One region of the Xenorhabdus doucetiae genome, then DNA from elsewhere that is predicted to be linked to it. Evidence: predicted binding sites of a transcription regulator. Region 1 holds the regulator's gene; the other holds the start of a gene.
What was found. The regulator PhoB, encoded in region 1, activates phosphate uptake and scavenging genes when phosphate is short. The targets are predictions, from matches to a motif close to CTGTCATAAAACTGNCNNAT.
Positions count from the first base shown of each region.

Region 2: pstS (phosphate ABC transporter substrate-binding protein PstS) is a predicted target of PhoB. The motif match lies at 7,056-7,075, and genes of this name have one in related genera.

Region 1 is NZ_FO704550.1:796,099-812,358, forward strand. It holds gene XDD1_RS03835 (SbcC/MukB-like Walker B domain-containing protein) at 1-3,463, opposite strand, end outside; gene sbcD (exonuclease subunit SbcD) at 3,481-4,698, opposite strand; gene phoB (phosphate regulon transcriptional regulator PhoB) at 4,980-5,669, shown strand; gene phoR (phosphate regulon sensor histidine kinase PhoR) at 5,696-6,994, shown strand; gene brnQ (branched-chain amino acid transport system II carrier protein) at 7,419-8,759, shown strand; gene XDD1_RS03860 (sodium-dependent transporter) at 8,986-10,299, shown strand; gene ggt (gamma-glutamyltransferase) at 10,345-12,105, opposite strand; gene XDD1_RS03870 (peroxiredoxin C) at 12,299-12,901, opposite strand; gene XDD1_RS03875 (acyl carrier protein phosphodiesterase) at 13,080-13,667, opposite strand; gene queA (tRNA preQ1(34) S-adenosylmethionine ribosyltransferase-isomerase QueA) at 13,788-14,888, shown strand; gene tgt (tRNA guanosine(34) transglycosylase Tgt) at 15,005-16,129, shown strand; gene yajC (preprotein translocase subunit YajC) at 16,253-16,260, shown strand, end outside.
Region 2 is NZ_FO704550.1:4,076,686-4,092,945, forward strand. It holds gene XDD1_RS17775 (amino acid ABC transporter permease) at 1-527, opposite strand, end outside; gene XDD1_RS17780 (amino acid ABC transporter permease) at 529-1,266, opposite strand; gene XDD1_RS17785 (ABC transporter substrate-binding protein) at 1,373-2,218, opposite strand; gene phoU (phosphate signaling complex protein PhoU) at 2,332-3,048, opposite strand; gene pstB (phosphate ABC transporter ATP-binding protein PstB) at 3,116-3,922, opposite strand; gene pstA (phosphate ABC transporter permease PstA) at 3,983-4,834, opposite strand; gene pstC (phosphate ABC transporter permease PstC) at 4,893-5,879, opposite strand; gene pstS (phosphate ABC transporter substrate-binding protein PstS) at 5,876-6,925, opposite strand; gene XDD1_RS17815 (HIT family protein) at 7,173-7,643, opposite strand; gene XDD1_RS17820 (MFS transporter) at 7,666-8,886, opposite strand; gene XDD1_RS17825 (helix-turn-helix domain-containing protein) at 8,977-9,450, shown strand; gene XDD1_RS19260 (transposase) at 9,444-9,782, shown strand; gene XDD1_RS17840 (HesA/MoeB/ThiF family protein) at 9,963-11,015, opposite strand; gene XDD1_RS17845 (ATP-binding protein) at 11,552-12,565, opposite strand; gene ompR (osmolarity response regulator transcription factor OmpR) at 12,562-13,281, opposite strand; gene greB (transcription elongation factor GreB) at 13,471-13,953, opposite strand; gene XDD1_RS17860 (Tex family protein) at 14,268-16,260, shown strand, end outside.

The DNA.
Region 1 (16,260 bases):
GTGTCTTGTTACTCACGAGATCAGACAAGGCGAGCGCAAGAGCGAGGCTGACCAGAAAACTTTCTCCGCCGGAAAGGGTTTTGGTATCCCTGATCGCATCCGCTTGCCAGATATCAACGACTTGTAATTCCAGCCCGCCGTCATCTTTGCGTTGCAAGTAATAGCGCCCATGTAATTTTTCCAATCGGATATTTGCCAGATGCACGAGGTGATCCAAGGTCAGACCTTGGGCAAAACGGCGGAATTTAGCGCCATCGGCAGAGCCAATAAGATTGTTGAGGTAACTCCAGTCATCATATTTTTGTTGTAACAGTGCGATCTGTGCCAATAACCCTTGTTGTTGCTGACGGCGAGTGGCATCGCTGTTTAACAGGGTTCTGACTTCACCTTGTTGCTGGTTGTTGTGTTTCAACTTAGCGGTAACGTCGGTTAATAGGGCGGATAACTGTTGAGGTTCATATTGATTAAGCAACTGCGGCTGCGTTTCTGTATGTCGCTGTAAGGCGACTTCTGATTCATGGTGCCGTGTTTGGGCTTGCCATTGTTGTTGTTCAAGTTTTTCTTGTAACTGTTGTAATTTTTCCCGTTGTTCCGGTTCCAGCAAAGCGCGTTCAAAAGAGAATTGATCAGGAAAGCCTTGCTGTTCTAAGCCTGCTTGGAAGTGTCTGGCGGCAAGTTTGTAGTTTGCTTCGGCGGCGGTATGGCTTTTTTCTATTTCATTGGCAGCGCCGGTTAATTGGCTCAATTGGTTTTGCATTTTTTGCAGATGGAAAGCGGCCTGTTTGTAGGCGATTTCCAGTTCATGGGCTTTTTGCTGCAAAACCTGACGAACGGCAATGGTGGATTGTTCACCAAATAAACGATGACGCTCCTGGCGTGTTTGTGCCAATAACTGTTTTTGCTGCTGTTGTTGTTCATGCAAAGTATGAAGTTGGGCGGTGAGCTTATTTTTTTGCTTGTCCAACTCACTCAGTTTGCTTTGCAGGGCGGCTTGTTCTGTTAGCAGTTTCTGCCATTTTTCACGAGAATCATGGTAGTTTTTTAATTCTTGCTCACGTTGTTGCAGCCAGTTTTCTATTTCCTGATGGGCGGGAAGGGTGAAAGGTGTTGGCTGTAATTCCGTGTTTAACTGTTGTGCTGTCGCCGCGTAAGCGGCTGCGAGTTGTTGAGCTTCTGCCGTCTTTTCTGTTCGTTGTTTTTCGGCTGAATCCTGTTTGAACTTTTCCAGTTCAATACGCTTTTCACATGCCTGATATTGCTCTCGGTTGGCAGCCAATGCTTTTTCGGCTGCCTGATGGTCTTTTTCTGCCTGTAACAGGGCTTCCTGTTGCATTTGATGTTGGTGATAAGCCGATTGTCGCTGGCTGATAAAATGATTAACCGCCTCTGCATCTATGGGTAATTCTGTCACCTGCAACTGCTGGCAATGGTGTTGCCACTGTTTCACCCATTCCGCTAATTTAGCATTGCATTGGGCAATGTTTTGCTGCAATTGTTCGCCGTGCTGCTGTTGATGTTGCTGTTTTTGCTGTAGGGTTGTGCGATTTTCTTGAAGTTGATCAAGCTGTTGGCGCAGGATTTTCAAGCGCTCTTCTGAATGCGGCAGGGCAATATTCAGGTATTCGCTGATTAAAGGATGATGCGTTGAACCGCAAAGCGGGCAAGATTCACCTTGTTTTAATTGTGCTCGTTCTTTTTCCAGACTGACTATCCGTTGTTCCAGGCGAATTCGGTGGCTGAGATCGTCATAATGTTGTTGCTTGTCTGCCCACTGTTGATTGAGGATGGCGATCTGATCAGGCAAGGCTTTGACCAATGCTTGGGATTGTGTCAATTGGCTTTGATCGGCCGAGATCGTCGTTTGTAACTGCTGGATCTGTGGAAGTAAGATCGCCAGTTGGTTTTGTGATGCCAGTTGTTTCTGATAATTCTCTAAATTTTTCTGTAACTGTTCCGGCGGGTGTTTGTGCTGCAATGTTGTGAGTTGGTTTTCCGCTGCGGCAAGGTTATTGCTCAGTAGTTGGCTCTGTGCTTGTTGGTTAGCCAATTCTGCATGCAGTGTATGTAGATAGTCCGTTGTACGGGTCAGCTCCGAGGTAATTTGTTGGGTACTTTGGGTGAGCTGGTCTATTTTCTCTTGCCGCTCTTGCTGGCGAGTGAATAGCTGTTTCCATTCAGGTAGTTTGCTGTCCAGATTGCGGTAATAAGGATGCTGCTCATCGTAAGATGCCAACGCCTTTTGTTCATTATTTAAAGCCGTTATTTGATTCTGTGTGGCTTGGTATTGGGATGAAATCTCTGTGAGATCGCGGTCTTGCCCGGCAATCTCTTTTTCGAGTTTCATCATTTCTTTGGATTGAACATCAATTTTATGATCGAGCGGTATAATTTGCTCTGAGATGAGCTTTTCTTGCTGATATTGATACTGTTGGTGCTCTTCCCGTATTTTTTCCTGTTGTGCCAATTGCTGTTCGGCAGGTTGCAGCATTGCCAGTTGTTGTTGGTGTTCATGCTCTATTTTTGTGCGTTGTTCCGTGAGCCACTGTTTTTCATGGTGTGCCCGGTTTTGTGCATCCCATAATGGACGGATTTTCTCTGCCGGTTCGCTGGCGGCAAGTTGTTGTAATTGAGGTTGGGCTTCTTGAATGGCGTGCTCAGTCTGTTGTAAAAGTGAAGCATTGCTTGCCCGTGATTGCTGGAGCTCATCTCGCCGAAACAGCCACTGTTCGGCCGTTTGCAATGCCTTTATTTGTTGGCTGAGTTGGTTTTCTTCAGCCACAAGCTGTTGTTGTTGGTTTTGATATGCGTGTTGCTGTTCTGGCGTGAGTAATTCAATGGAAGAGGCTTTGGCCTGATGGATATTCAGTTCAGAGTGTGCCTCTTTATGGCGTTGGTAAATTTCCTGGGACAGAATGCCGTAAATTTCTGTGCCGGTTAGCTCTTCCAGTAGATCTGCCCGATCGGTATCCTTTGCATTTAAAAATGCAGCAAAATTCCCCTGTGACAACAGCATGGATTTGGTAAAACGGCTAAAATCCAGCCCGGTTATTTCGGCAATTTTTTCTTTTTTCTCAGGGATCTTATCCGCCAAGATTTTTCCCTCTTTTTTGAGGGCCAATTCTCCTTTTGGTGCTTGGAGCTTGCCATTTGCCTGATTGCGGGCGCGGCGCTGGCTCCAAAATGCCCGATAAGCGACGCCTTTGACTTCAAATTCTACTTCCGCAAGGCATTCGGCGGTATGGCGGGTCATTAATTCATTTTGAGAAGCAGAAATGGTGTTGAGCCTTGGTGTTTCATGATAAAGGGCGAGGCAAATGGCATCCAGTAAGGAGGTTTTTCCTGCCCCTGTTGGGCCGGTAATGGCAAATAATCCATTGCTGGCAAAAGGTTCTGCCGTAAAGTCAATTTTCCATTCGCCTTGCAATGAATTGATATTTTTCAGCCGTAAGCTAAGAATTTTCATGGTGCGTTCTCTTTAGGTTATTGCTGAGAAATATCGTCCAGCGTTTGTTTAAACAGGGTGGTCAGGCGTTGTTTCTGAGCAATATCGCCTATTTCTGCCAGCGCCAAACGACGCTCGAAGACCTCATTGACACTTAATTCGGCAAGGGTTTCGTTATTTTGTTCAGACAGTGACAGTTGGCGGGCGCTTTTACTGCGGCGTAACAGGATGATCTCAACGGGCAATCCTTCACTTAAGGTCTGAACGCGTTTCTGGATATCGTGCAGATAATCTTGGGTTGCGACTTCAATGTCCAGCCAAACAGGGCGTTCTCCCTGATATTCCTTAAATGTTTGTAACTGCGCTTCGATTTGCTGCAAATTACCACGAATAAGCTGCATCGGCTGATAATGCGGGATTGTTAACAGTGTGATGCTATCGAGTTTGCCTGATTTAAAATCCACCAGGCAGACACTTTTCTCCTGTTCCACTTCATCAAAACTGAGTGGAATAGGGGAACCGCTGTAGCGGATATGCTCTGATTTACCGATAACTTGCGGGCGGTGGATATGCCCCAGTGCGATATAGTCAGCGGGAGGAAATGCCTGAGCAGGGAAGGCATCTAATGTGCCGATGTAAATATCGCGAACGGAATCTGTTGTGGAAGCCCCTACTGTGGTGAGGTGACCGGTGGCAATAATCGGTAATGGCTGACCAAGTTGTTCTCGTAATGTACAGGCTTGCTGATAGAGCCTGTGATAGTGTTCGCTGATGGCATCCTGTAATGCCTGCTGTTTTTGTACGCCGGATTGCCCCGGCTGGCTGGTTAAGATATCCCGTGGGCGCAGATAGGGAATGGCGCAGAGGATCGCCCCGGCATTGCCTTCTCTGTTATGCAGGATCTTTATCTGTTGTGCGATATCTTCGGTTTCAGCATTGGCAATCACCGTGGTATTCAGGTAAGAGAGGAGGGATTTTGCTTCGTTGAGTGTGGCAACGGAATCATGGTTTCCCCCAAGAATGACAAGTTGGCAGCCTGTGGGCTGTAGCGCCACAATGAATTTGTTATAAAGCTCACGCGCATAGCTGGGCGGGGAACCGGTATCAAAGATATCACCGGCAATAATCAAGGCATCCACTTGATGCTGGACGATTTTTTTAATCAGCCACTGCAAAAAGTGCTTATGCTCCGCGGCGCGGCTTTTCGTAAAGAAGTATTGGCCAAGATGCCAGTCAGATGTGTGAATGATTCGCATGAGTTCCCCGCCGTTGCCTGAGTGTTTTTCTTATCCGTTGTGACAGGCGCTAATTATAATGGCAGAGAGAGGGATGTCCTGTGCAATTCGACATTCTTTACTGAATTTTCGAGCTGCTTCGCATCCAAAATGAAATATAACAACGGTGCAAGATTTTCTCTGGGAGCCAGTTTGTCTTTTACTGATTGAGGAATATAAGGGTTCATAAAAGTGTCATAAAATTGACTCATAATATTTTACGGTGAAAATCGCTGACCTTAATGATATTAGCAGGATTAACCATGGTTAAACGTATTTTGGTCGTTGAAGATGAAGTACCGATTCGTGAAATGGTTTGTTTTGCACTGGAGCAAAACGGTTATCAGGCCATTGAAGTCGAAGATTACGATACGGCAATAAGGCGTCTGTCTGAACCTTATCCTGATTTGGTCTTATTGGATTGGATGCTTCCTGGGGGTTCGGGGATACAACTTATCCGGCAAATGAAGCGGGATAATAACACCAAGGCGATCCCCGTCATTATGGTCACGGCTCGGACAGAAGAAGAAGATCGGGTACGTGGTTTAGATGTCGGTGCTGATGATTATATAACGAAGCCTTTCTCGCCCAAGGAATTGATTGCCCGTGTCAAGGCGGTTCTGCGTCGCATTTCACCAATGGAAGCGGAAGACGTTATTGATATGGATGGATTGATTCTGGAACCTTCTTCCCACCGTGTTTCCAGTCATGGACAGGATTTGGAAATGGGGCCAACTGAATTCAAACTTCTCCACTTTTTTATGACTCATCCTGAGCGGGTTTATAGCCGTGAGCAATTACTTGACTATGTGTGGGGAACCAATGTTTATGTGGAAGATCGCACGGTTGATGTCCATATTCGACGCTTGCGCAAGGCGCTGGAGACAGGGGAGCACGATAAGATGGTACAGACTGTGCGTGGTACAGGATATCGCTTTTCTACCCGCTATTGACTGTGTATTGATGGGAGTAAAGTCGCGTGCTTGAGCGTTTATCTTGGAAAAAGTTGGCATGGGGTATTGTGCTTTTTTGCTTGCCCGCTCTCTTTTTGTCTCTCTTTATTGGTCACTTGGCATGGCTGCTGGTTATCGCGTTATTTCTGGCATTGGTATGGCATGGCTACAATTTGCTGAAATTATCTGATTGGTTGTGGCTGGATCGCAGGATGTTACCACCAGCCAGTCGTGGCGGCTGGGAACCTATCTTTTATGGCATTTACCAGATGCAGCAACGCAATCGCAAACGGCGTCGTGAACTCACATTATTGATCAAGCGTTTTCGTAGTGGTGCTGAGTCACTGCCGGATGCCGTTGTGATGATGACTCAGGAAGGCAATATTTTTTGGTGTAATCGTCTGGCACAACATTTACTTGGGTTTCGCTGGCCTGAGGATAATGGCCAGCATATCTTCAACCTGCTGCGCTATCCTGATTTTAGCCGTTATATCACCGCAAATGATTTTTCCCGCCCTCTGTCCATCGAGTTGAATAATGGCAATATGATGGAATTCCGCATTATGCCTTATTTTGAGACACAATTATTGATGGTTGTGCGCGATGTGACTCAAAAACGACAGTTGGAAAATGCCCGGCGAGATTTTTTTGCCAATGTGAGCCATGAACTGAAAACCCCCCTGACTGTACTGCAAGGTTATCTGGAAATGATGGAAGATCAGATGGTTGGTAATAAGGTGCATCAGAAAGTCATCGGCACGATGCAGGAACAAATACAAAGAATGGATGGTTTGGTTCAGCAATTGCTGCACCTTTCCAAAATTGAGGGGGGGTCACAAGTGGACATGAGTGAAATTGTGAATGTTCCCAATCTATTAAAAATATTGCAGCGGGAAGCGTTGGCCTTGGGAAGTGAACAGTATGATATTGTGTTTGATGTTGATGAAAAGCTAAAGGTTTTTGGTAATGAAGAACAACTGCGCAGTGCAATGTCCAACCTGGTCTATAACGCTGTTAGGCATACGCCTCCGGGAACACGGATTGAGGTGAGTTGGCGAAATGTTTCCCAGGGTGCACAGTTCAAAGTGAAAGACAGTGGCGGTGGGATTGGTGTAGAACATTTACCTCGCCTGACAGAACGTTTTTATCGCGTCGATCGGGCCCGTTCGCGTCAGACGGGCGGCAATGGGTTAGGGTTGGCGATAGTGAAACACGCACTGCATCACTACAATACTCATCTCGATATTTCGAGCACTGTAGGGAAGGGATCTGTTTTTAGCTTTCTATTGGCATCCCGGCTTATTGTCCCTGCTAAAATTCCCTGACAAAAATAGTTTTGTGAAAAAATAATAAGTTCAATGGAATTAAATGGTAACAATATGGACAAAAAATACGGACAAAAAATGAGTTATTAATCAGCAAGGACGAAAAACGTACAAATCATATAGTGTGTATTCAATGATAGATAACAATAATCACTGATTTTAAAAAGTAGTTTGGTATATTGTTCTGGTTTTGGGTTTGTCGCTTGCCTTTTGACGCTATAAAAGTTTTACTTGGGGGCAGTTATTGGCGATTATAGCTGTAATTACCACTATCATTCTGTATCTTACGATTATCAGTGAATATTAGGTCGATCACTGACCATGAAATCAGAATCCAGTCTCGCCAGTGAAAATTCTAGTGCTTGCGATAGTGACTATCTGTCGCAGAGGCATTTCTTTTGGTAATAACACATTAACAATCATTATGGCATACCGTTTATCATCTAAGGATATTTGGGCATTAGGCTTTATGACCTTTGCCTTGTTTGTTGGTGCGGGAAATATTATTTTTCCGCCTATGGTTGGCTTGCAGGCCGGAGAGCATGTTTGGATCTCAGCAGCCGGCTTTTTGCTAACCGCTGTTGGCTTGCCGGTTATCACTGTCATTGCTTTGGCCAAAGTGGGCGGGGGTATTGATACTCTCAGTGCACCGATTGGAAAAGTGGCGGGTTTGGTTCTGGCAACGATCTGCTATCTGGCGGTCGGCCCGCTGTTTGCGACGCCCAGAACGGCAACGGTTTCTTTTGAAGTGGGTATTGCACCCCTTGTCGGAACGGGTGAACTTCCGCTATTCATCTATAGCGTGCTCTATTTTGCACTCGTGATGCTAATTTCATTATATCCGGGCAAACTGCTGGATAGCGTCGGCCGTATATTGGCTCCGGTCAAAATTTTGGCACTGGCCATTTTGGGGATTGCGGCGGTACTGTGGCCGGCTGGCGGTCCCGTTCCTGCCATTGAAACTTATCGGGAAATTCCGTTCTCAAACGGTTTTGTTAATGGCTATCTGACCATGGATACCTTGGCCGCAATGGTATTCGGTATTGTGATTGTGAATGCCGCGCGTTCCAGAGGGGTTGAATCTTCCTCCCTGTTGACCCGTTATGCGATGTGGGCTGGCTTGATTGCGGGTCTTGGCTTGACACTGGTGTACCTCTCTTTGTTCAAGCTAGGGGAAGGCAGCGGCACATTAGTGCCTACCGCAGAAAATGGTGCTGTGATTTTGCACGCCTATGTCCAAAATATTTTTGGTAACTACGGCAGCTTCTTCCTGGCGGTACTGATTTTCGTGGCTTGTATGGTGACGGCTGTCGGTTTGACTTGCGCTTGCGCTGAGTTTTTCAGCCGTTATTTGCCGTTGTCCTACCGTACTCTGGTATTGCTGTTAGGCACATTCTCTATGCTGGTTTCTAATGTGGGCTTAAGTCACTTGATTAAGTTTTCAATTCCAGTCTTGACCGCAATTTATCCACCTTGTATCGCGCTGATATTATTGAGCTTTACCATCCGCTGGTGGCATAACTCCACACGCATTCTGGCTCCGGCCATGTCTGTCAGCTTGCTGTTTGGGATTTTGGATGGCGTCAAGGCATCTGAGTACCTGTCTCATTTACTGCCTGAGTGGGCGCAGCATTTGCCATTGGCGGATCAAGGTCTGGCGTGGTTATTGCCTACTTTGCTGGCTGTCGTTGTATGCGCTATTTATGACCGTGTTGCGGGAAGCGTCAAGCTCCCAAAGTATGAAATGCAGCATGAAGAAAAGTAGCACTCTGTCTCTTGTAAGTATTAGTAAACCAGTATCAGTAAATATGATGCTTATCACTGACTGTTAAATCAGCATCCAGTTTCCCCCGTGGAAGCTGAAATGGTTTTAATGGTCATTATTAAATGTGTAATTATATCTATAACAATAAGTTAATAATTATTATGACATACCGTTTATCATCTAAAGATATTACCTGTGCTGACACTGTATCCATTCGGGGGTTAGCATGAGTCAACAATGGACATCCCGTTTGGGGCACATATTAGCAGCAACCGGATCTGCTGTTGGCATTGGAGCCATCTGGAAATTTTCGTATGTTTCAGCAACCAATGGTGGCGGCGCATTTCTGATTGTATTTTTATTGTTCAGCTTTGTGATCGGGCTGGCGGTGCTATTAGCCGAAAATATGCTGGGAAGCGGTACGAGTGAAGTGTCCGTTAATGCCTTTAAGAAATTACTGGGTAAACACTGGGGATGGGTTGGCTTTGTCGGTGTATTCAGTTCATGGTGTATCTATAGCTTCTACAGTGTTGTCGGTGGTTGGACTATTGGTTACACGGTGATGGCGGGTACGGGAAAGTTGAATATTACCGACATTTCTCAACTGACCTCTATTTTTACCAATTTCATCAGCAATCCGTGGTGGCCGATAATCGCCCATCTGGCATTTTCAGGGCTAACCTGTTTCGTGGTCTTATCGGGTGTGCAAAAAGGTCTGGAAAAATCAGTGAAGATCATGATGCCACTGCTGTTCTTTATCATGATTGTGTTAATCATTGTCGGCATCCGTTTGCCGGGTTCATCAGAAGGGCTGAAATTATTTTTATATCCAGACTTCAATAGCCTGACCGGAAAAGGTGTGTTAGATGCATTAGGGTTGGCATTTTTTTCATTGTCTATCGGCTTGGGTATCCACATTACGTACAGTTCTTATTTGCCGAATAACAAAGGCATTGGTAAATCGAGTATCTGGGTTGTCGTCCTCTCCAGTTTGGTCTGTATATTGGCTGGCCTGATGATTTTTCCTGCTTTGGCCGCTGCTGGCTTAGAACCCAATGCAGGTCCCGGATTAACGTTTATGACGATGCCAATTTATTTCGCCACGCTTCCCGGTGGCTCAATTTTAGCCGTCATTTTCTTTTTATTGTTATTAATGGCCGCACTGACCTCAGCCATTTCATTACTTGAGCACATTGTTGCTTATGTTCAGGCACGTTTTCACTGGCAGCGCCGTAAAGCAAGCTTAATCGTCACGGCATCGATTATGTTAATGGGTATCCCGGTTTCCTTATCTTTTGGTCCCCTGAGTCACGTTACATTAGGTGGAAAAACCATCTTCGACATGCTGGACTTTATTACTTCCAACGTCCTGATGCCATTATTCGGGATTATCATTTGCCTCGTATTTGGTTGGTCACGTAAGGTCAATGCGCTTATCCCGGATAATATGTTATCGCGGAATCGCCAGTGTTTACTGTTTATCTGGCGATATGTCGGACCTTTATGTATTGGCGTGATTCTGGTCCACGGGCTGATTTGATAACGTTAAACGGGCGGTTTATCCATCAAACCGCCCGTTAGCCATTTAATAACCAATCGCGGCACCGGCAGGTCGCCGTGCATCATTGGAGCCGTAGATATAGCCTTCACGGACAATGCCTGATACGGCGGAATCATTGCCTGATGAAACGTGAGTCACACCCGCAGCACCCGGCAATCCAATCATAATTAACTCTGTTGCTCCCCACGGTGTCTGTTCCACCATTTTGTAGCCCATTTTTGCCAGTAAATTCAGGGTATCTTTCGACAGACCACGTTGCTCATAATAAACCTCATCAGGCAGCCATTGATGGTGGAAGCGTGGGCTATTGACGGCTTCTTGTGGCGGCATGTTGAATTCGATGATATTCAGGGCAGCTTGTAGCGTGATGGAGATAATGCGCGAACCTCCCGGAGAGCCTAAGACCAGAAAGATCTTGTTATCTTTGGTCACCAGTGTCGGGCTCATTGATGATAGTGGGCGCTTACCAGGTGCAATGGCATTGGTGGCACCTTGGACGAGTCCGTACAGATTTTTCTCACCAACTTTAGTGGTGAAATCATCCATTTCATCGTTAAGGAAAAAGCCTGTTCCCGGTGCAATCACGACAGCACCAAAACGGCCATTGATGGTGTAAGTCGTTGATACCGCGTTGCCTGCTTTATCGACCACGGAATAATGGGTGGTTTCGGGTTTTTCATGGGGGCCAATACCTGGCTGGATATTCACGGATGGAGTGGCTTTGTTGGGCTGAATCTCTTTTCTGAGCGATGCGGCATAGCTTTTACTCAACAGTCGGTCAAGCGGGTTGTTGATAAAGGCTGGATCGCCCAGATAGGTATTTCTATCCATGTAGGCGTGACGCATGGCTTCTGTCAATGTATGAATATAGGCAGCAGAGTTGTATCCCATAGATTTAAGATCGTAGCCTTCAACGATGTTTAATATTTCGCATAATGTCACGCCGCCAGAGCTGGGAGGCGGAGAAGAGATAAACTTGTAGCCTCGGTAACTACAGGTGACGGGGGCTGTTTCTGTGACGTGGTAATTGGCAAAATCCGCTGCGGTAATCATTCCTCCTGATTTTTTTGAGGCCTCTTCAACTAATTGGGGAATTTTGCCGTGGTAAAAAGCCTCAGGCCCCTGTTTAGCAATCATTTCCAGCGTATTAGCCAAATCGGTTTGGATCAGTCTGTCCCCCGGTTCAAATGGCGTACCATCCTTGCGCAGGAAAATACGGGCCGCTTCCGGGTCTTGGGCGATGCGCTTAACCGTGGTGTCCAGAACATCGGTATCGCCACGGGTCAGAATATAGCCTTCACGCGCCAGTTTGATCGCGGGTGCCATGACTTGTTCGCGGGACAATGTGCCGTACTTTTTCAATGCCTCTTCAAACCCCATGACGGTACCCGGTACAGCAATCGCGTTATAACCATACAGGCTGGCGCCTTTGATAACGTTTCCGTCTTTATCCAGATACATATCAGCGCTGGCGGCGGCAGGGGCTGTTTCACGGAAATTAATGAAAGTATCTTTGCCATTGGCGAGATGGATAGTCATAAAACCACCACCGCCAATATTGCCGCAGCAGGGATTCACCACGGCTTGGGCATAGCCAACGGCGACAGCGGCATCAATGGCGTTCCCGCCCATTTTGAGAATATCGATGCCAGCCTGTGAAGCAAGACGTTGTGCACTGACAACCATGCCTTGTTTGGCTTCAACAGCAGGCTCAGTGGCAGAATAAAGTGGAGTGGAAATCAGTAGGGAGACAGCAATAAGTGGAATTTTCCATGCTTTGAACATGTATTGTTCTCCTGACATAAGCCAATTTTGATGGCTGATTGTTAATGGATTTGGGTGTTTGTGTTTTTTTTGTTTCTAATGATTAACACACCTTATCTAAAGAGCGGGATTTTGGGAAATAAAAAAACCAGCCGATGGGACGGCTGGTTTTGGATAGTTCGAATATAACGGACTGATTGAATCTTGATGGATATTACAGTTTGTCAGCGTTTTTGGTCAGGTATTTTGCAACGCCCTCAGGTGAAGCGCCCATGCCTTCTTGACCTTTCGCCCATTGTGCAGGACAAACTTCGCCGTGCTCTTCATGGAATTGCAGCGCGTCAACCATACGCAACATTTCATCAATGTTACGACCCAGTGGCAGATCGTTAACCACTTGATGACGGACAACACCGTTTTTGTCGATCAGGAAAGAACCACGCAGAGCAACGCCAGCTTCTGGGTGCTCAATACCGTAGGCTTTCATGATGTCACGTTTGATATCAGCAACCATTGGATATTTGACTTCGCCGATGCCACCTGCGTTGATTGGGGTCTTACGCCATGCATTGTGAACGAATTCAGAGTCGAAGGAGACACCAACAACTTCAACACCACGTTTCTGGAATTCTTCATAGCGATGATCGAAAGCAATCAGCTCAGAAGGGCAGACGAAAGTGAAATCCATTGGCCAGAAGAAAAGAACAGCAGGGCGGCCATTCAGGTGTTTTTTCAGGTTGAAGTTATTAACTATTTCACCGTTACCGAGAACGGCAGTCGCTGTAAAGTCAGGGGCTTGGCGGGTGACTAAAACCATAATTGACTCCTGTGATTTTAAAAGGTGTGATGTAAAAACGGGTTACAGCATAAGGAATTAGGGTATAGCAATAAAGGATAAAATACCAATTGATATAATAGGTTTTACCTATCAATAGGCTGTTTTTAATTCCTTTTAGACTACATTAAGATAAAGCTATTTATAAAAAGTTCAAGTCCTATCCAAGCAGACGCTTATTTGACGCTAATGCCATCATCTCTGGGTAGAACTGGCAAAATAGCGTTTCAAAATCAAGGTAATGATTTTCGATATCCTGATACGATCCGGCCAGTGCGGATAATTTCGGCCGCTGGCGTGCCATGTTTTGCAACACATTGGCGATACATGACATATCAGCATAACGGATAAGCAAGTTCTGTGACCAAAGGGTGTTGTTCAATGCTTGAAATTTTTTCGGGGTTGAGGCGAGATGAGGTTCTATATTGTTGCGGGCAAAATTGACAAACTCAGGTAGCGAGTAATTTTTTTCAAATTTGTCCCAATGAAGGGAAAGAAAGTGATCCCAGACAATATCAAGAGTAATGGGGGCAACGCGCCGATATTCGTCACGGAATAATTTGCGTGCCTGTGTGACAAGCGGATGCTGGTCTGTCAGGCTGTCTACCCGACGATGCATCCGGATACCCGCCACAATATCAGGACTGAATGCGCCTTCCGGGGAACCCCGAACGAAATCCGCCATCAAATTTCCCAATAAGGAGCTTTCCGCTAATGCCGCTAAATGAAGGTGTGCAAGAAAATTCATGGTGAGAGTATACCGTAAAAGAGTATTCCGTAAGTAGTTAAACCAAGCGCTTCTTTGGTTGCACCCTGGCGTTTGCAGCACTAGACTAGTCCGCCTGTTTTTTTAATTGATACAGATAAAATGCGTGTCGCTGATTTTACATTTGAACTGCCAGAAGAGCTGATTGCTCACTATCCCCAGCCGCAACGAAGTGCTTGTCGCTTGCTTTCCCTTGATGGTGAAACAGGCAAGCTGTCGCACGGTATTTTTACTGATGTGCTGGATAAGCTGGAAGCCGGTGATCTGTTGGTTTTCAATAATACCCGCGTCATTCCTGCGCGTCTGTTTGGCCGCAAAGCGACGGGGGGAAAGTTGGAAGTTTTAGTCGAAAGGATGCTGGATGATAAGCGAGTACTTGCTCACATTCGTGCGTCCAAGGCACCAAAAGAAGGGACTGAACTGATTCTTGGTGGTGATGTTCTTGGTGAAGATGCTCTTGGTGAGGCTCGAAGCATTAAGGCAACGATGCTGGCGCGTCACGATACTTTGTTTGAAATCCGTTTTGATGATGAGCGTGATGTCTTGACCATTTTGGATCAGATCGGTCACATGCCACTGCCTCCATATATCGCTCGCCCTGATGAAGATGCGGATCGTGAATTGTATCAGACTGTCTATAGTGAACGTCCAGGAGCGGTGGCGGCTCCAACTGCCGGATTGCATTTTGATGAGCCACTTTTGGCTGCCCTGCGTGAAAAAGGCGTCGAGATGGCCTTTGTCACCCTGCATGTTGGTGCCGGGACTTTCCAGCCTGTGCGGGTGGAGACGATTGAAGATCACGTGATGCACGCCGAATATGCGGAAGTGCCACAGGAGGTCGTGGATGCGATACTGGCGTGTAAGGCACGTGGTAATAACGTTGTTGCTGTAGGAACAACCTCCGTCCGTTCACTGGAAAGTGCCGCGAGAGCTTGTCAGGATGGGATTATTGCGCCATTTTTTGGTGATACTCAGATCTTTATCTATCCTGGATTTGAATATCAGGTTGTCGATGCACTGATCACCAATTTCCATTTGCCCGAATCCACACTGATCATGCTGGTTTCTGCGTTTGCCGGTTATCAAAATACCATGAGTGCCTACAAAGAAGCGGTAGCAGAAAAATATCGCTTTTTCAGTTATGGTGATGCCATGTTTATCAATCGCAATAGAATGGCAGCAAAAGAGATGGTATCCAAATAAATTAATTACTTTGAAATAAAAGAGTTTAAAATCAGAATATTTTTCATTTCAGCTCCGCTGATTTGAATGGCATCTAAACATCGCATCGGACTGTTTTTCTGATGTCTGGAGGTTAAGTGAAATTTGAGTTACAAAAGACGGATGGCAATGCCCGTCGTGGCCGCTTGGTTTTTGATCGTGGTGTTGTGGAAACACCGGCATTTATGCCTGTGGGAACTTACGGCACGGTAAAAGGCATGACACCGGAAGAGGTGAAAGAAACCGGAGCGCAGATCCTGTTAGGGAATACTTTCCACCTTTGGTTGCGTCCGGGGCAGGAAATCATGAAATTGCATGGTGACCTGCATGATTTTATGCAGTGGCAAGGCCCTATTTTGACTGACTCTGGCGGTTTTCAGGTTTTTAGCCTCGGTGCCATGCGTAAAATCAAGGAAGAGGGAGTTCACTTCCGTAACCCTATCAATGGAACGCCGGTGTTTCTCAGCCCGGAAAAATCCATGGAAATCCAGTATGACTTGGGTTCCGATATTGTCATGATTTTTGATGAATGTACGCCCTATCCCGCGGACTGGGATTACGCGAAACGTTCGATGGAAATGTCATTGCGCTGGGCTGCCCGTAGTCGCCAACGTTTTGATGAGTTGGGTAATAAAAATGCCTTGTTTGGTATTATTCAAGGTAGTGTTTATGAAGACCTGCGTGATGTTTCCATAAAAGGGTTGGTGGAAATCGGCTTTGATGGCTACGCTGTAGGAGGGCTTGCGGTCGGTGAACCTAAAGAAGATATGCACCGTATTCTGGAACATGTTTGCCCTCAGATCCCACAGGATAAGCCTCGCTATTTGATGGGCGTTGGTAAGCCAGAGGATTTGGTTGAAGGGGTTCGTCGTGGTATCGATATGTTTGACTGCGTGATGCCAACACGTAATGCCCGCAATGGTCACCTGTTTGTGACCGAAGGGGTGATCAAAATCCGCAATGCCAAACATAAAGAAGACACTTCTCCGTTGGATGAGCATTGTGATTGCTATACTTGTCGCAATTATAGCCGGGCATACCTCCATCACCTTGATCGCTGTAACGAAATTCTTGGTGCAAGGCTGAATACGATACATAATTTAAGGTATTATCAGCGTTTAATGGCTGGCATTCGCCAAGCCATTGAAGAAGGCAAACTGGAACCGTTTGTCGAAACGTTTTATCAGCAGATCGGTAAACCCGTTCCGCCGTTAAATATATAATTTATCGTGACTAATCAGTCTCAATATGTGTAGCATATTGGGCTGGTTTTTGATCGAGCCACTGTCGATTTTCAATCGCAATATTTCGACAGTCACATTTTCGATAACAATGAGGGAAATTTGATGAGTTT
Region 2 (16,260 bases), 910 kb from region 1:
ACGCCGACGATATAAGCCAATGACGTATCCTTAATTAAGGCAATCCATTGATTGATAAAGGAAGGCACCATCATGCGCAGTGCCTGCGGCAAGACGATATGCCACAGCACTTCCCAACGATTGAAACCCAGTGATAACCCGGCTCGCCATTGACCCTCACTCACCGCCAAAATCCCCGCTTTGACGCCATGCGCCAAATACGCCGAAGTAATCAATGCCAGCGCACAGACAACGGTCGTAATTTCAGGAATTTCCATTCCTAATATCACCGGCAGCAAGAAATAGGTCCAGAAAATCAGCATAATCACCGGAATGGCGCGGAAGAAACCCAGCACAGCCGCCAATAAGTTGGCCCAAAAGCCCCGCAGCATCGCCAGCGCAATGCCCCCTAAGATACCCAATACGATGGAGATAGTCCCTGCCATGATGCTGATTGCCAGCGTCAATGCTGCCCCTGCCAATGGCCCATCGGGAAAGGTGCCCAATAGCAAATAACGCCAGTTTTCTGCAATAACCGTAAAATCCATATCAGTAACCTCTCGCCAATGTTCTCTGCTGGCGCCATTGTCCCCAACCTTCCATCACCGCAATCATGGCGATATAGAGTACCGTCGCAACACCAAATGCCTCAAAGGTTTGTAAGGATTGGGTTTCTACCTGACGAGACGCATAGGACAGTTCTGCCACACCAATCGCCATCGTTAATGATGAATTCTTGACGATGTTCATGTATTGCCCCAATAAGGGCGGCATGGCGATTTTCAGTGCCTGTGGCAAGACAATGTGGCGCATGGCCTGCCAGGGCGTTAAACCTAACGCATGAGCGGCATATTTCTGCCCGCGCCCGACGCCTTGAATGCCCGCGCGTAATTCTTCCGCCACAAACGGCGCTGAATAGAGGGTCAAGCCGATAAATCCCGCCAAAAATTCAAAGGACGGCCATGCCAGTGTCAGACCGAAAATCAGGGTGTCGTGAGGCGTGTTCAGCCATATCATCGCCTGTTGCGGCAGAATTTGCCCGGATGCGAAATACCAGAAAAACAGTTGCACTAACAGGGGGGTGTTGCGGAATACGCTGGTATAAACCGTGACCAGCCAACGCAGTGGCTTGAGTTGGCTATCCCGTGCCGCGGCAACCACAAAGCCCAGTAAAGTAGAGGAGACAATGGCACAGGCAGAGAGCCACAAGGTGATCAGAAACCCCTGCCAAAGCCAGTGCAGATATTCAGGCGCCAATAAGCGCTCGGTAATAAATTGCTCAAACATATCATTCACCGCATAAATAAACACCGTATAAACAAGCAACAAAGCCCCAAGATAATGGGGCTAATTTCAGTCTTTATTTTTGAATTCGTTTTTGTTTTCTACGTTATTATTTCGCCTGATTTTCTAATGGCGCGAATTTAAAATCACCTCGTGGCTGGGCGGATTTGGTTTCCGGGCCGAACCAGCGGTTATAAATTTTTTCGGCTTCACCCTCTTTTTCCAATTTCAGCAAGGTCTGGTTAACCTCATCAACCAGTCGTTGCTCTCCTTTGGAAGCTGCGACCGCCTGATATTCGCGGGTAATGCTGAAAGGGGAGATTTCAAAATCGGCTTTCTGGGCTTCGGGGACGTTTGCCAACAGGCCAACCAGTTTCGCATCATCCTGCGTGATCGCCTGAACATTGCCATTTCTCAGCGCCGCAAATGCCAGCGGTGTATCGTCGTAAGAGATCACTTTTGCGGTTGGATAACGCTCACGCAAGGTAATTTCCTGTACCGTTCCCTTGTCTGCACCAATACGCAATTTGGCAATATCATCCGGTTTAGTCAGAACCCCTTTGCGGGCAATGAATTTCTGACCGGTCGCAAAATAAGGAATGGAAAAATTAACCTGTTTTGCGCGTTCATCGGTAATCGTGAAGTTAGCGGCAATTAAATCAATTTTTTTGGAAGAGAGCAGCGGGATGCGGTTTGCTGGATTGGTTGGACGTAGTTCCAGTTTCACGCCCAAATCATTGGCAATCGCATTGGCGATGTCCACATCATAGCCAGCCAATTTTTTCGTTTGGGGATCGATAAAACCAAAGGGTGGATTACTGTCAAATACCGCAATGCGTACCGTGCCCGCTTTTTTGATGTCATCCAGTTTATCTGCTTTTGCCACCCCTGAAACCAATGCCAAGCTGGTCAGCAGAGCCGTCACCGCGACGCGAGATTTATTGCCAATCTTCATTGTACACCCCTGTTGGTTATTCATTTTTTATAGACCAACAAAAGCTATCAATTTCGCTATAGCACTTGAAATAATATAAAAAACTATATTTATTCTTTTGAAGAATATATAAGCTACTCTTTTTGGGTCAGTAATTTTTCCAACTGATCACCCCCAATGTGGCGGAAATCCTGCCCTTTGACGTAATAGAAGATAAATTCACAAATATTCTGGCAACGGTCACCAATGCGCTCAATAGAGCGGGCACAGAAGAGCGCGGTCATAACATTCGGAATCGTTCTGGGATCTTCCATCATGTAGGTCATGAGCTGACGGACAATACTTTCGTATTCCTGATCCACTTTTTTATCTTCACGGTAGATACGGATGGCCTCTTCCAGATCCATGCGGGCAAAGGCATCCAACACATCATGCAGCATTTGGATCGTATGGCGCCCCAGTGATTCCAAACTGACCAGTAAGGCTTGCTGCTGATGTGAAAATCTTTCAAGCGCGGTCTGGCAGATCTTATCGGCAACATCGCCGATACGCTCCAGTTCAGCGATGGTCTTGGAAATCACCATGATCAGGCGCAGGTCACTGGCCGTCGGCTGGCGTTTAGCAATGATGCGGACGCACGCCTCATCAATCGCCACTTCCATCATATTCACCTTCTGGTCATCCTCACTCACTTGCCGTGCCAATACTGCGTCTTGGTTGTGCATCGCCAGAATGGCTTTACTGAGCTGTTCTTCTACCAGCCCGCCCATTGCCATCAATTCGGTACGAATATGTTCCAGTTCAGCCGTAAACTGACCAGAGATGTGTTTGCTCAGATTCAGATTGTCCATATTATGTTATACCCCGTTTATGCGCCGCCTATACCCCGTACCGTCTATGCCTTGTACCTGCCCTGTCTCAACCATAACGGCCAGTAATATAATCTTCGGTCTGTTTCATCTTCGGTGTGGTAAATAATCTGTCGGTATCACTAAATTCAATCAGTTCGCCAAGATACATAAATGCCGTGTAATCCGAACAACGCGCCGCCTGCTGCATGTTGTGGGTGACGATCACGACGGTATATTCCGATTTTAATTCGCTGATCAACTCTTCAATGCGCCCTGTCGAGATCGGATCCAGTGCCGAACAGGGTTCATCCAGCAACAAAACCTCAGGACGAATAGCGATACCACGAGCAATGCACAGACGCTGCTGCTGACCACCGGAAAGGCTATGCCCACTCTGGTGCAATTTATCTTTGGTTTCGTGCCACAGCGCCGCTTTTGTCAATGCCCATTGGACACGTTCATCCATCTCTGCCCTGGGTAGTTTTTCAAACAGCCGTACCCCGAAAGCAATATTGTCGTAAATCGACATCGGGAAGGGTGTCGGTTTCTGGAAAACCATCCCGACTTTGGCACGCAGCAAGGCAATGTCTTGTTTGTCTGTCAGGATATTCGTGCCATCCAGAATAATTTCACCTTCAGCCCGCTGTTCGACGTACAATTCATACATTTTGTTGAAAGTACGCAATAACGTGGATTTGCCACAGCCTGATGGCCCAATAAATGCCGTTACCTTATTTTGTGCGATATCGAGCGTAATATTTTTCAGCGCGTGAAATTTGCCGTAATAGAAGTTCAGATCACGTACCTGAATTTTACTTCCTGCAATATTATTGACTGCTATGTTATTGACTGCAATGCCATTAGCCTTATTCATCAGTACTTGTCTCTTTAATCGCTTTCCATCAACGAATAACCTGTTAAAGGTGAAAAAATATTAGTGCTTTTTCTTCGCAAACAGCACACGTGCCACAATGTTAATTAACAGTACGCACAACGTAATCAGTAATACCCCCGCCCATGCCAATTGCTGCCAGTCAGAAAATGGACTCATGGCAAACTTGAAAATCGTAACAGGTAAGTTGGCAATTGGCTGGTTAAGATCGGTGCTCCAGAACTGGTTGGAAAGAGAAGTGAACAACAAAGGCGCTGTTTCACCCGCAATACGGGCAATCGCCAGCAATACCCCGGTCATAATTCCGGATATTGACGCCTTTAAGGTAATGGCAGAGATCATTTTCCATTTCGGTGTTCCCAGTGCATAAGCGGCTTCACGCAAATTATCCGGCACCAGTTTCAGCATGTTTTCCGTGGTGCGAATCACGATGGGGATCTGCAACAACGCCAGTGCAATGACCCCCGCCCAACCAGAAAAGTGTTGCATCTTCGCGACCACCACCGTGTAGACAAACAATCCGACCACAATCGAAGGGGCTGAAAGCAAAATGTCATTAATAAAGCGGATGATTTCTGCCAGCCATGAACGGTGACCATATTCCGCCAGATAAATGCCCGCCAGAATTCCCAATGGCGTTCCAAACACCGTCGCCCAGAAAATCAGCAAGCCACTGCCAACAATGGCGTTTGCCAGCCCGCCGCCTTCGGTATTGGGCGGTGGCGTCATGTCAGTAAACAACGCCAGCGACATCCCATCGATACCTTTGGTGACGGTGGAAATTAAGATCCAGACCAGCCAGAATAAGCCAAATGCCATTGTTGCCACGGAGAGCATCAGCGCCAGCCGGTTTTTCTGCCGACGCCATGACTGCCTGCGGCGGCGGTTTTTCATGTCCACGGCGCTGACTGTACTGCCTGAACGTGACGGTTGATTATCGGGGATTGTCATCTCAGCGCCCCTCATTTTTTGCCAGGCGCATAATCATCAATCTCGACAACGCCAACACAATAAAAGTGATGACAAACAAAATCAGCCCCAGTTCCATCAATGCAGCGGTATGCAGACCTGAATCGGCCTCAGCAAATTCATTCGCCAACGCAGACGTGATGCTGTTCCCCGGCATGTACAGCGACAAACTGTCAAGTTGGTAGGTATTGCCGATAATAAAGGTGACCGCCATGGTTTCTCCCAATGCCCGACCCAGCCCCAACATAACGCCACCAATCACCCCATTCTTGGTATAAGGCAAGACGATATGCCAAATCACTTCCCATGTCGTACAACCGATGCCATAGGCCGACTCTTTCATCATCACCGGGGTCTGTTCAAACACATCGCGCATGACAGAAGCGATATAGGGGATAATCATGATGGCAAGAATGACCCCCGCCGCCAGAATGCCAATACCAAAAGCGGGGCCGGAGAACAACTCGCCCACGATGGGAATGCTTGAGAGCACATTACCCACGGGTTGCTGGAAATAGGTGGCAAACAGCGGCGCAAAGACAAACAGCCCCCACATGCCGTAAACAATGCTGGGGATCGCCGCCAATAGCTCAATCGCCACCCCCAACGGGCGTTTCAGCCAGTTCGGTGCCAATTCCGTCAGAAACAAGGCAATGCCAAAACTCACCGGAACCGCAATAATCAGGGCGATGAATGACGTCATCAAGGTGCCATAAATCGGTATCAATGCCCCAAATACCCCTGCGGGTGCATCCCAATCTCTGCGCCATAAGAAAGCAAAACCAAATGCTTGTATACTCGGCCAGGCAGCAATGATCAGCGAAACGATAATGCCGCCCAACAGCAATAATGTTAACAACGCCGCTAATCTCACCAGCGAGCTGAAAATAATATCGCCATTTTTGCTGGGTGCTTTCAATACCCTTTTACGTTCTGCCGTTTGACGTTCGGCCATACGCTGAATTCTCATTTTGCGTGATATAGCGGTTTACCATCGCTGCCTTTGATATTGTTCTTCCATGCGGCACGCACCTGACTGACCACTTCTTCTGGCAGAGTGGCATAATCCAGATCTTTCGCCTGTTTTTTACCTTTGTCGTAAGCCCAATCGAAAAATTTCAGCACCTCGGCACCCTTCGCCGCATTTGCCGGTTGTTGGTGGATGAGAATAAAGGTGGTGGAAGTAATCGGCCACGCATTACCGCCTTTCTGGTTTGTCAGATCCTGAGCAAAGCTGCGGTGCCAATCCGCCCCTTGCGCTGCGGCACTGAAGTTCTCTTCGGTAGGTGCCAGCACATTACCCTCCGCGGAAACCAGTTGGGTATAAGCCAGATGATTCTGCTTGGCATAGGCATATTCGACATAACCAATCGAACCGGGCAGACGCTGGACAAAGGCCGCAATCCCGTCATTGCCTTTGCCGCCCAATCCGGTTGGCCATTTGACGGTCGAGCCAACACCCACTTTCTGTTTCCAATCGTGGTTAACTTTAGACAGGTAGCTGGTAAAGACGTAGGAAGTACCTGAACCATCCGCCCGACGCACCACGGCGATGTTCTGATCCGGCAGTTTGAGATTGGGATTTAGCTTTGCAATCGCCGGATCATTCCATTTCTTGATATTCCCCAGATAAATATCACCCAGGGTTTTACCATCCAGAATCAACTGACCCGCTTTAATACCGGAAATGTTCACCGCCAGCACAATGCCACCAATGACCGTTGGGAATTGGAACAGGCCATTAGCCGCCAATTTTTCCTCAGAAAGGGGCGCGTCAGAGGCACCAAAATCTACCGTATTGGCAATAATCTGTTTGACGCCGCCCGAAGATCCGATGCCTTGATAATTGATTTTGTTTCCGGTTTCTTTCTGATAAGAATCCGCCCATTGGGTATAGACCGGTGCTGGAAATGTTGCACCGGCTCCCGTCAGGCTGATCGCAGCAAGTGAAGACAGGGATGTCATGGCAAATACAGTGACCATGATGTTCGCCACGGTGGTACGCATTGATTTCATACTCTCTCTCCGACTGTGATACTCATCATCAATTACAAAAATGTCAGATATCACTGACAGTTTGTTTTTTAAAATAAAAAGTAGATCGAGAAGAAAAATAGATGAATTCAATGACAATAAAATGTATGAATTATGACATTTTTATGACAAGGCGGTGATCTGTCTCTTGGTCACATCTTCGAGATCAAGAGACTTAGCTAGTAGGTCACTTTCAACGGAGGTTTGTCAGCAGTCTGATTAATTTCCCCTATTTAGCTACTGAACTCTCTCTAATTTTCTTAGCTAATATGCTCAAATCTTCATCGGATACCCGTTGACCATCATGTGATGATATATATCCTTCATATTCATGAAAAAATTTGTCCATACTCGATGATATTTTTTTAAAACGGCTATTATTTCCTGTTCCATGCATAGGAAATAACTTGGCGTGTACATGATCAACGCCATAACCCTCGAATATCAGGCCTGTTCTGGCAACACCTTCTAAGGTTGAATCAAGAAGCTTTGCAACCTTTTTAGAAGCAACGATTAATCCAGATAAATTATCATCACTTAATTCGAAAACATAACTTCCGTAATGTTTCTTGGGAATGACGACGGTAAAACCCAGTGTGTTTGGGTATATTGATAAAAAAGCCATGTAATCATTATCTTCCCAAATAACATGCGCAGGTGACTTTCCATTAACTATCTCACAGAAAATACAATTATTCATATCAGAGTATCCTTAAATATTGTTAAATGTCTTCTTTGTATAAAGTATTCTTTTTATTTAGTGATAAACATGCCAATCCTGAAATAATAACATAAAGACCAGATATTATACTTAATAAAAGAAAAATGAATTCAATACCAAATCTATGACAAATGCCACCAATGATAGGCAGAATGAATAACAAACAGGCTCTTGTCATAGAGGAAACCAAAGATTCTGATGTTGCCCACTGACTATCTGATTGACATTGTAAAAAAATAGATAGAGAGTGAATGTTTATTAATTTTATTAAGAAAAAGCTAACACATATGAATACAAGCAAAAAATATTTTGATAATTCATCATAAAATATAAATGTTATGACAAATGTCATCATCATAATGATAGAAATTAATACTAATGTTAATATCTTGGCTTTAATTTGTTGGGCTATATGTGAAGCTAATGATTGTGACAATAAAATCAGCACAAATGCAATACCATAAAACCCACCATAAATTTTAGATAGATTCTCTCCCGCAATCATGGGTTGCCAAAATTGTATTGCTATTTGAAAACAAAGTGATATGGTGGTGCAAATTATAACCATTGGTAAAGCTATTCTGGTAGAGAATACATTTTTGATCGTACCAATAATATTTTTATTATAATTTTCTTTTTTATATAACGTCTGTTTTTCTTTATTCATAGGAATAACATGATTAAATAAAAACATAATAGCCGTTATAGCCATAGCGGCAAACCACCATATTTTTTTAGAATCTGGAGGGAAAATGATAGCTCCAACAAAAGAAAAAATAGCCATTAAAATAAATTGCCATTTATAAAAAGAACCAATGATCTTTTCAAAATTAACATTACCCGTTTCTTTTTTATAAGTTTCAATCAATAACGCATTAAACGCACCACTAAATAAAGCTATAGAAAGGGCATTGAAAACTTCTGCTAGCATGAAGACAAATTTATGTCCACCTATAGCAGTCATTGATAGCCATATTACACTGAATAAGGTGCTGATTTTTACTGTATTCCCTCTACCAAATTTATCTGCAATGTATCCAAATGGAATATCTGCAAAAAGTATTACTGCAGCTTGTATGGATTTTAGCCATCCGATATCAGCAACAGTCATTCCAGATGACATTAAATAGACAATAGATGTTGCACCAACAAGCATCCTTGCTGCATTGGTTGCTAATCCGTAAAAAATCACACCTCGGCTACCATTTAGTAACATGAACATACTCGGCACTCTTTATTAAGTTAATCAGATAAACTATCTGCATTACTGTTACAATCGATAACACGATAACCTGATTTTCTGCCTGTCCTTATGAAATCGAAGATAATACTTTCTGAGCCTGAACGAATAACATTGCAACAACTCGCTTTGAATCATCCCCACCGGGATATCCGTACGCGAGGAACGGGTTTGCTCATGCTTGCCAGAGGGAGCAAGCCGTCCCAGATCACCGCTGAAATAGGATGCAGTCTCCGGGTTATCTATAATTGGGTTCACATGTGGCACAATTCAGGGATAGCGGGATTATTAGGCGGTCATGCTGGAGGCCGGTATCTCGCTATGACGCCTGAAATGATTGCCACTGCGGTCGAAGCTGCCTGTGCAGAGTCCCTAACTCTCGCACGGATAGCCCAGTGCGTTGAGGCAAAGCATGGGCCCCTGCCTTGTACGCTTGAAACGCTGGCAAATACCCTGAAAAAGCAGGGGCTCACCTATAAACGCACCCGTCTATCGCTTAAAAAAAGCGCAACGAAACGGAGTTTGCTAACAAATCCGCCTTGCTGAATAAAATTAAGGCTGGAGCACAGTTAGGCCATTACCGTTTGGTCTATTTTGATGAGGCGGGTTTTGCCGCATCTCCTCCGGTGCAATATGGATGGAGTCCACGGGGTAAGCCCCATGAAACTGAGCCTCAAGAGCATGACAGGCGGTCAGTTCTGGGGGCGTTAAATTACACGGATAACACGCTGTTTTACCAGACAACGTCAGGCAGTATCACGCGAGATGACGTGATTGATTTTTTAGAGCAGCTCGCCCAACAAGGGGACACCCGCCTGACATTTTTAGTGTGGGAAATGCGCGTATCCATCAGCGGATTGAAAAAAAATCAGAAATAGCTGGGTACGAGAACCCACCTGTTTTTATTCTACCTTCCCCCCACACCCAAAACTGAATTTGATTGAAAACGTCGGGAAAAAGCCAAATACCATGGGCGACGTTTTATTCCTTTGACTCAGGGAAAAAAGAAAAAAAAATTAAAAAGTTTTTTGGGGGGGTAATGGGAACCAATTTTCAAATTAAATTTCTCTTGAGTACTTAACTGGACATTCTTGGTATTCTATTTTTAATTCATACGAATGAATTCCTACTCTTTTGTTTGTAGATAGAGGCTTAACACTTCCACCCAAGTAGCGAATAATATCATTCGTTGCCATAGCTGATGACATTGCATTAACAGCGACGAAAGACGGAGCCTGAAACCCTTTGTTTATCATTTCGGCATATTTATGCAAATTTCTATGTTCAGGGTTAATGTCTGGGACTATATTTGAATTACAAGCAAAACAACCAGATTCATTAGGAATATAAAATGGGCCAAAAACAGCAATGTCACCAACATAACCTATGTTTATAAAAGGAAATTTATTCTTTACAGCATACAAGTTGACCCAAGAAGCTAATTCATCAGGATAATCAGCTGATAGCGCTATTAAATCAGCTTTAGGTAAACAAGCAAGATCACTTTGACTATTTATTGATTTTTTGATGGTATTAATTTGAACATTTTTATTTCTTCTTTTTATTTCTCTTGCTAACACATCAATTTTATGAAGGCCAACATCATCTTCGGTGAACATATGTTGCCTTGTTAGGTTAGATAATTCTATTAAATCATCATCAATAAGCGTTAATTTATTAATCCCCGCTGTAGCTAGATTTATTGCTAAGTGATTGCCGATTCCTCCACAGCCAAGAATAATTACATGGCTTGAGGAAATTTTTTCTTGTACATCATTTGGGCTATAAGACCAACCACCATAGTAAAGATAATGCCTGCTATATCTCTCTAGCTTAATAGACTCATCATATACTACATGATGTTTTTCTATAAGAAAATTTGTTGCGTTCACTGATTCTTCTAATGTCAAGCCACTTTTTATAAGCTTATCAACAACAAATTTTATAGTATTTGCTTCTTTCCAGATTGCGGATGCTTTTAAAATAGGTAAATATTCTTCCTCGTTATAAAAAATCTCTTGCCTATTCCCAATTGAGAAAACACATTGACGACCTAAAAAACCAACATAGGCACTTCTTGAAAGTATGTATCTAATTTCTTCATTTTTCATGCAATATTAACCTTTAAACTAAGGTAGCTAATTGAATATAATTTATTTTTCAAAAAAATAATATTAAATATGATTTAAATTCATAAAAACTTATGAAAGAATATAAAGGGTACGTAAGAATAAGAATACGTACCCTTTATTCTTGAAAATTAGTTACGTGAATGAGCAATCATGATGACCTCCACTGTATATTAATGAGATTTAATAGGAATACAACAAAGACAAAGTTAATTTTAAAGTTTAATAAACTAAAAGAATTACCTTTCTGGAATATATTTACACCATTAAATTTAACAAATCAATAACATTTTTTAAAAAAATAAAGCAATTGAACCGTATTTCATAACAGTTTGATTTATTGTCAAAAAGAAGAATGTTCTATTTAACTTATTGGAATTCCATTAGGTATCCTATCTTGAGATAAAAACCAGGAAAAATTTTTCACCTCAAACGGGAGGTAGAAACGTTCGATTTTTATTGAGGGAATTGTATTGTATAGGAAAGTCAGGGCTATGATGGGCAGTTTCAGCAGTGACTTATTTTTTTGCGCGCAATGGAATAGATACACGAATGGATAGCCCCTGTTTTTCACTACTGGCCACCTGAATATCCCCCGCGTGGCTATCGATGATACGGCGAATGATCGCCAGCCCCAGCCCCACGCCGTTATTCAAGCCTGCCCGAACACCCTGCGTAAACGGCTGGAATAAAACCGCGGCTTCTTCTTGCGTCATTCCGCTGCCGTTGTCCTCAACCTGAAACCAGCCAAAGTGTTCTGTTGCGCCACTACTGATGCGAATCCATCCATTACCGTAACGTCGGGCATTGGTGAACATATTGACCAAGACTCGCTTAATGGAAAAGGGATGGGCTGAAATAAAAATCGAGCCAGTAGACAGGCAATTTTCAATCGTGACATCTGCCGCACAGCGCTGTTCTGCCTTTATCACCTCGTCAAGCAGTCCATTCAACTCACAGCATGTCATCGGCATATCCTGTCCCGCCCGCTGGTAATCAATGAACTGATCAATCATGGCGTTGCACTCTTCAATATCCTGATGGATAGATTCCGTCAGAAAATCCTCTTTTCCCTCCATCATTTCCATCGCCAGACGAATACGGGTCAGCGGAGTCCGCAAGTCATGGCTCACGCCCGCCATCAATACCGCCCGATCACTTTCCTGCGATTTCAGCTCCAGCGATAACTGGTTCAGCGCCCTGACCACGGAGCGGATAGCGGGAGATCCCATTTCAGGCAAGGGTGACACGCTTCGGCCTTTTCCCATGTCAGTCACGGCTTTTTGCATGGCCTGCAATGAGTGTCTTTGGCTAGCGGAATAACGCCAAAACACGGCAGACACTGACAAAACCATCACAAAGACACTGATAAAGAGATAAGGAAATACCGCGTTAAAAGGGAGATTTTCCAGCACCACCAACAGCAAGGTGACCAGAGCGCTGAACAGCAAGCTGCCCAGCATCAAATACAGGACATGGGAAAGCAGAGTACGCAGAGAAAGCCAACACTTTTTCACATTGGGCTTTTTCATACCTTGCTTCCATCAGGAACAAAAACGTATCCCAATCCCCAAACCGTCTGGATATAGCGAGGATGGGTGGGATCTTCTTCAATCAGGCGACGCAGGCGAGAAATCTGGACATCAATGGAACGCTCCATCGCGCCATACTCTCGTCCCCTTGCCAGACTCATCAACTTATCCCGTGATAATGGCTCACGTGGATGAGAAACCAACACCTTCAGCACGGAAAATTCCCCACTGGTCAAAGATAACAACTCATCTTGATGGAACATTTCACGTGTTCCAAGATCAAGTTTGAATTTGCCAAATTTGATCACCGCATCATCCGGCGTCGGCGCCCCCGGCAATTCATTGGTCTGTCGCCGCAGGACTGCCCGCATACGTGCCAACAGTTCACGCGGGTTAAACGGTTTGGCAAGATAATCATCAGCACCAATTTCTAGCCCCACAATCCGATCAACCTCTTCCCCTTTCGCGGATACCATGATGATGGGGATCGAGTTATGCTGACTTCTCAACCTTCGGCAGATAGACAATCCATCTTCGCCCGGCAACATTAAATCCAGAACAATCAATTGAATGGATTCTCTGGTCAATAAACGATCCATCTGCTCTGCATTTGCTGCACTACGCACTTGAAACCCCTGCTCGGATAAATAGCGTTCCAATAGTGCCCGCAAACGCATATCATCATCAACAACAAGGATCTTATAACTCTCTTGCATGTTTCAGCTCCCAAGATGCTCCATGCCCGCAACATCCATCACTAGAAAACCCATAATTCCAATAGAGACTTAACCTCACGTATTTTAAGGCCACTAATGGCATTAGCAATCATTGCTTATGATTTGGTTTTCTCTCCTTGTTCTCCCTATTTCCGTCAAATTATATTTCCGCTGAACAACCACTGTGGCTTATGCCAAAGGCCGATAGCTGATTGCCAGTATCCAGTAAGTCACCTTGCCGTTCGGTGTCATCACCGTAACTTCATCATCAAGCTGCTTACCCAGTAACGCCCTTGCCACCGGGGAATCAATGGAGATCCACTTCTTGGTGGGATCGAATTCATCCGGCCCGACCAACCGAAAAATGTGCTCTTCCTCATGCTCATTTTCAACTTTTACCCATGCGCCAAAAAAGACTTTTCCTTCCTGTCGCGGGTCAGGGTCAACAATTTGCAGTACATCCAAACGCTTGGACAAAAAGCGTACACGACGGTCAATTTCTCTTAATCTTTTTTTACCATAAATGTACTCTGCATTCTCTGAACGATCCCCCAATGCAGCGGCATCTGATACCGCTTGAGTGACTTTGGGACGTTCAACTTTCCAGAGATATTTCAATTCCTGATCAAGCGCATGCCAACCTTCGCGGGTAATATAGTGACTTTTGGTCATGAAAAACTCACTTGAGAAAAGATGATTAATGGCGCAGTACTATATCTCATCAATTCTTATATCTCATCAATTCTCAACGCTCATCAACGCTCACCAACGCAATCTCAATCCAGCAGATATTCGCGGAATTTTGTCGCTACGTGACCGAAATATCGCGCTAAACTGGAAATTATTGCGTTCAGCACGTATAAATGGAGCCAGTTTGAACCATGCCGATACTGTCTCAGATAAAATTTGATCTGATCCGGTTCTGTCTGATGATGTCTCAGGATATCTACAGACGCTAAGAAAGTGAAAGTTGAAGAAAACAGACCATGAATGAATCTTTAAGTCGAATCATTGCCGGTGAGCTACAGGCTCAGCCACAGCAAGTCCAAGCAGCCATTACCCTGCTCGATGAGGGAAATACCGTTCCCTTTATCGCCCGTTACCGTAAAGAGGCCACCGGTGGTCTGGATGATACACAGCTTCGCCAACTCGAAAGCCGTCTCGGTTATCTGCGCGAACTCTCCAGCCGCCGTCAAACTATCCTGAAATCGATTGAGGAACAGGGAAAGTTAACCGTTGAGCTTGCAGAAGCGATTAACACGACGTTAAGCAAGACTGAGTTGGAAGACCTGTACCTGCCCTATAAACCTAAACGCCGCACCCGCGGGCAAACGGCGATTGAAGCCGGATTGGAGCCGCTGGCCGATCTGCTGTGGCAAGATCCACAGCAAGACCCCGAACTGGCCGCCGCCGCCTATGTTGATGCTGACAAAGGTGTTGCGGATACCAAAGCGGCATTGGATGGCGCACGTTATATCCTGATGGAGCGTTTCGCCGAAGATGCGACCCTGCTGGCAAAAGTCCGTGAATATTTGTGGAAACATGCCCATTTGGTCGCCAAAGTTGTCGAGGGCAAAGAGCAAGAGGGAGCGAAATTCAGCGATTATTTCGATTACCATGAAGCCATCGCCACTGTGCCTTCCCACCGTGCCCTTGCCATGTTCCGTGGACGCAATGAAGGCATCCTGCAACTCTCTTTAAATGCTGATCCGCAATTTGAGGAAGCCCCTAAAGAGAGCCACTGTGAACAAATTATTACCGATCACCTTAACCTGCGCCTGAATAATGCCCCGGCTGACCATTGGCGCAAAACCGTGGTGAACTGGACATGGCGCATCAAAGTGCTGCTGCATCTGGAAACCGAACTGATGGGCACGCTGCGCGAAAAAGCCGAAGACGAAGCCATCAACGTTTTCGCCCGTAACCTGCATGATCTGCTGATGGCGGCACCTGCGGGGATGCGCGCCACAATGGGGCTTGATCCAGGTTTGCGTACCGGGGTAAAAGTCGCCGTGGTTGACGCGACGGGTAAACTGATTGCCACCGATACCATTTATCCGCATACCGGGCAGGAAAATAAAGCCGCGGCAATCGTCGCTGCCCTGTGCACCAAACATCAGGTGGAACTGGTTGCGATTGGCAATGGCACCGCATCCCGTGAAACAGAACGTTTCTTTGCCAACGTCCAGAAACAGTATCCTGACGTCACCGCCCAGAAAGTGGTTGTCAGCGAAGCAGGCGCTTCGGTCTATTCGGCTTCTGAATTGGCGGCGCAAGAATTCCCGGATCTGGATGTTTCCCTGCGTGGCGCGGTTTCCATCGCCCGCCGCCTGCAAGATCCGTTGGCTGAACTGGTGAAAATCGAACCTAAATCCATCGGTGTTGGTCAATACCAACATGATGTCAGCCAGACCCAACTTGCCAAAAAACTGGATAACGTCGTTGAAGACTGCGTCAACGGCGTCGGCGTTGACCTGAATACCGCGTCGGTCGCCTTGCTGACTCGCGTTGCTGGCCTGACTCGCGCGGTTGCCCAAAATATCGTTAACTGGCGCGATGAAAACGGTCGTTTCGACAACCGTAATCAATTATTGAAAGTGAGCCGTCTGGGACCCAAAGCCTTCCTGCAATGTGCGGGCTTCCTGCGCATCAATCAGGGTGATAACCCGCTGGACGCGTCAACCGTTCACCCGGAAGCTTATCCGGTGGTTGAGAAGATCCTGGCAACAACCGCGCAGACCCTGTCTGAACTGATGGGCAATTCTGCCAATCTGCGTAACTTGAACGCGCAGGATTTCACAACCGAAAAATTCGGTATTCCGACGGTGACTGACATCCTGAAAGAGCTGGAAAAACCGGGACGCGATCCACGTCCTGAATTCAAAACCGCCACCTTTGCCGATGGCGTTGAAACCATGAATGACCTGCAAACGGGCATGATTTTGGAAGGAACTGTCACTAACGTCACCAATTTCGGCG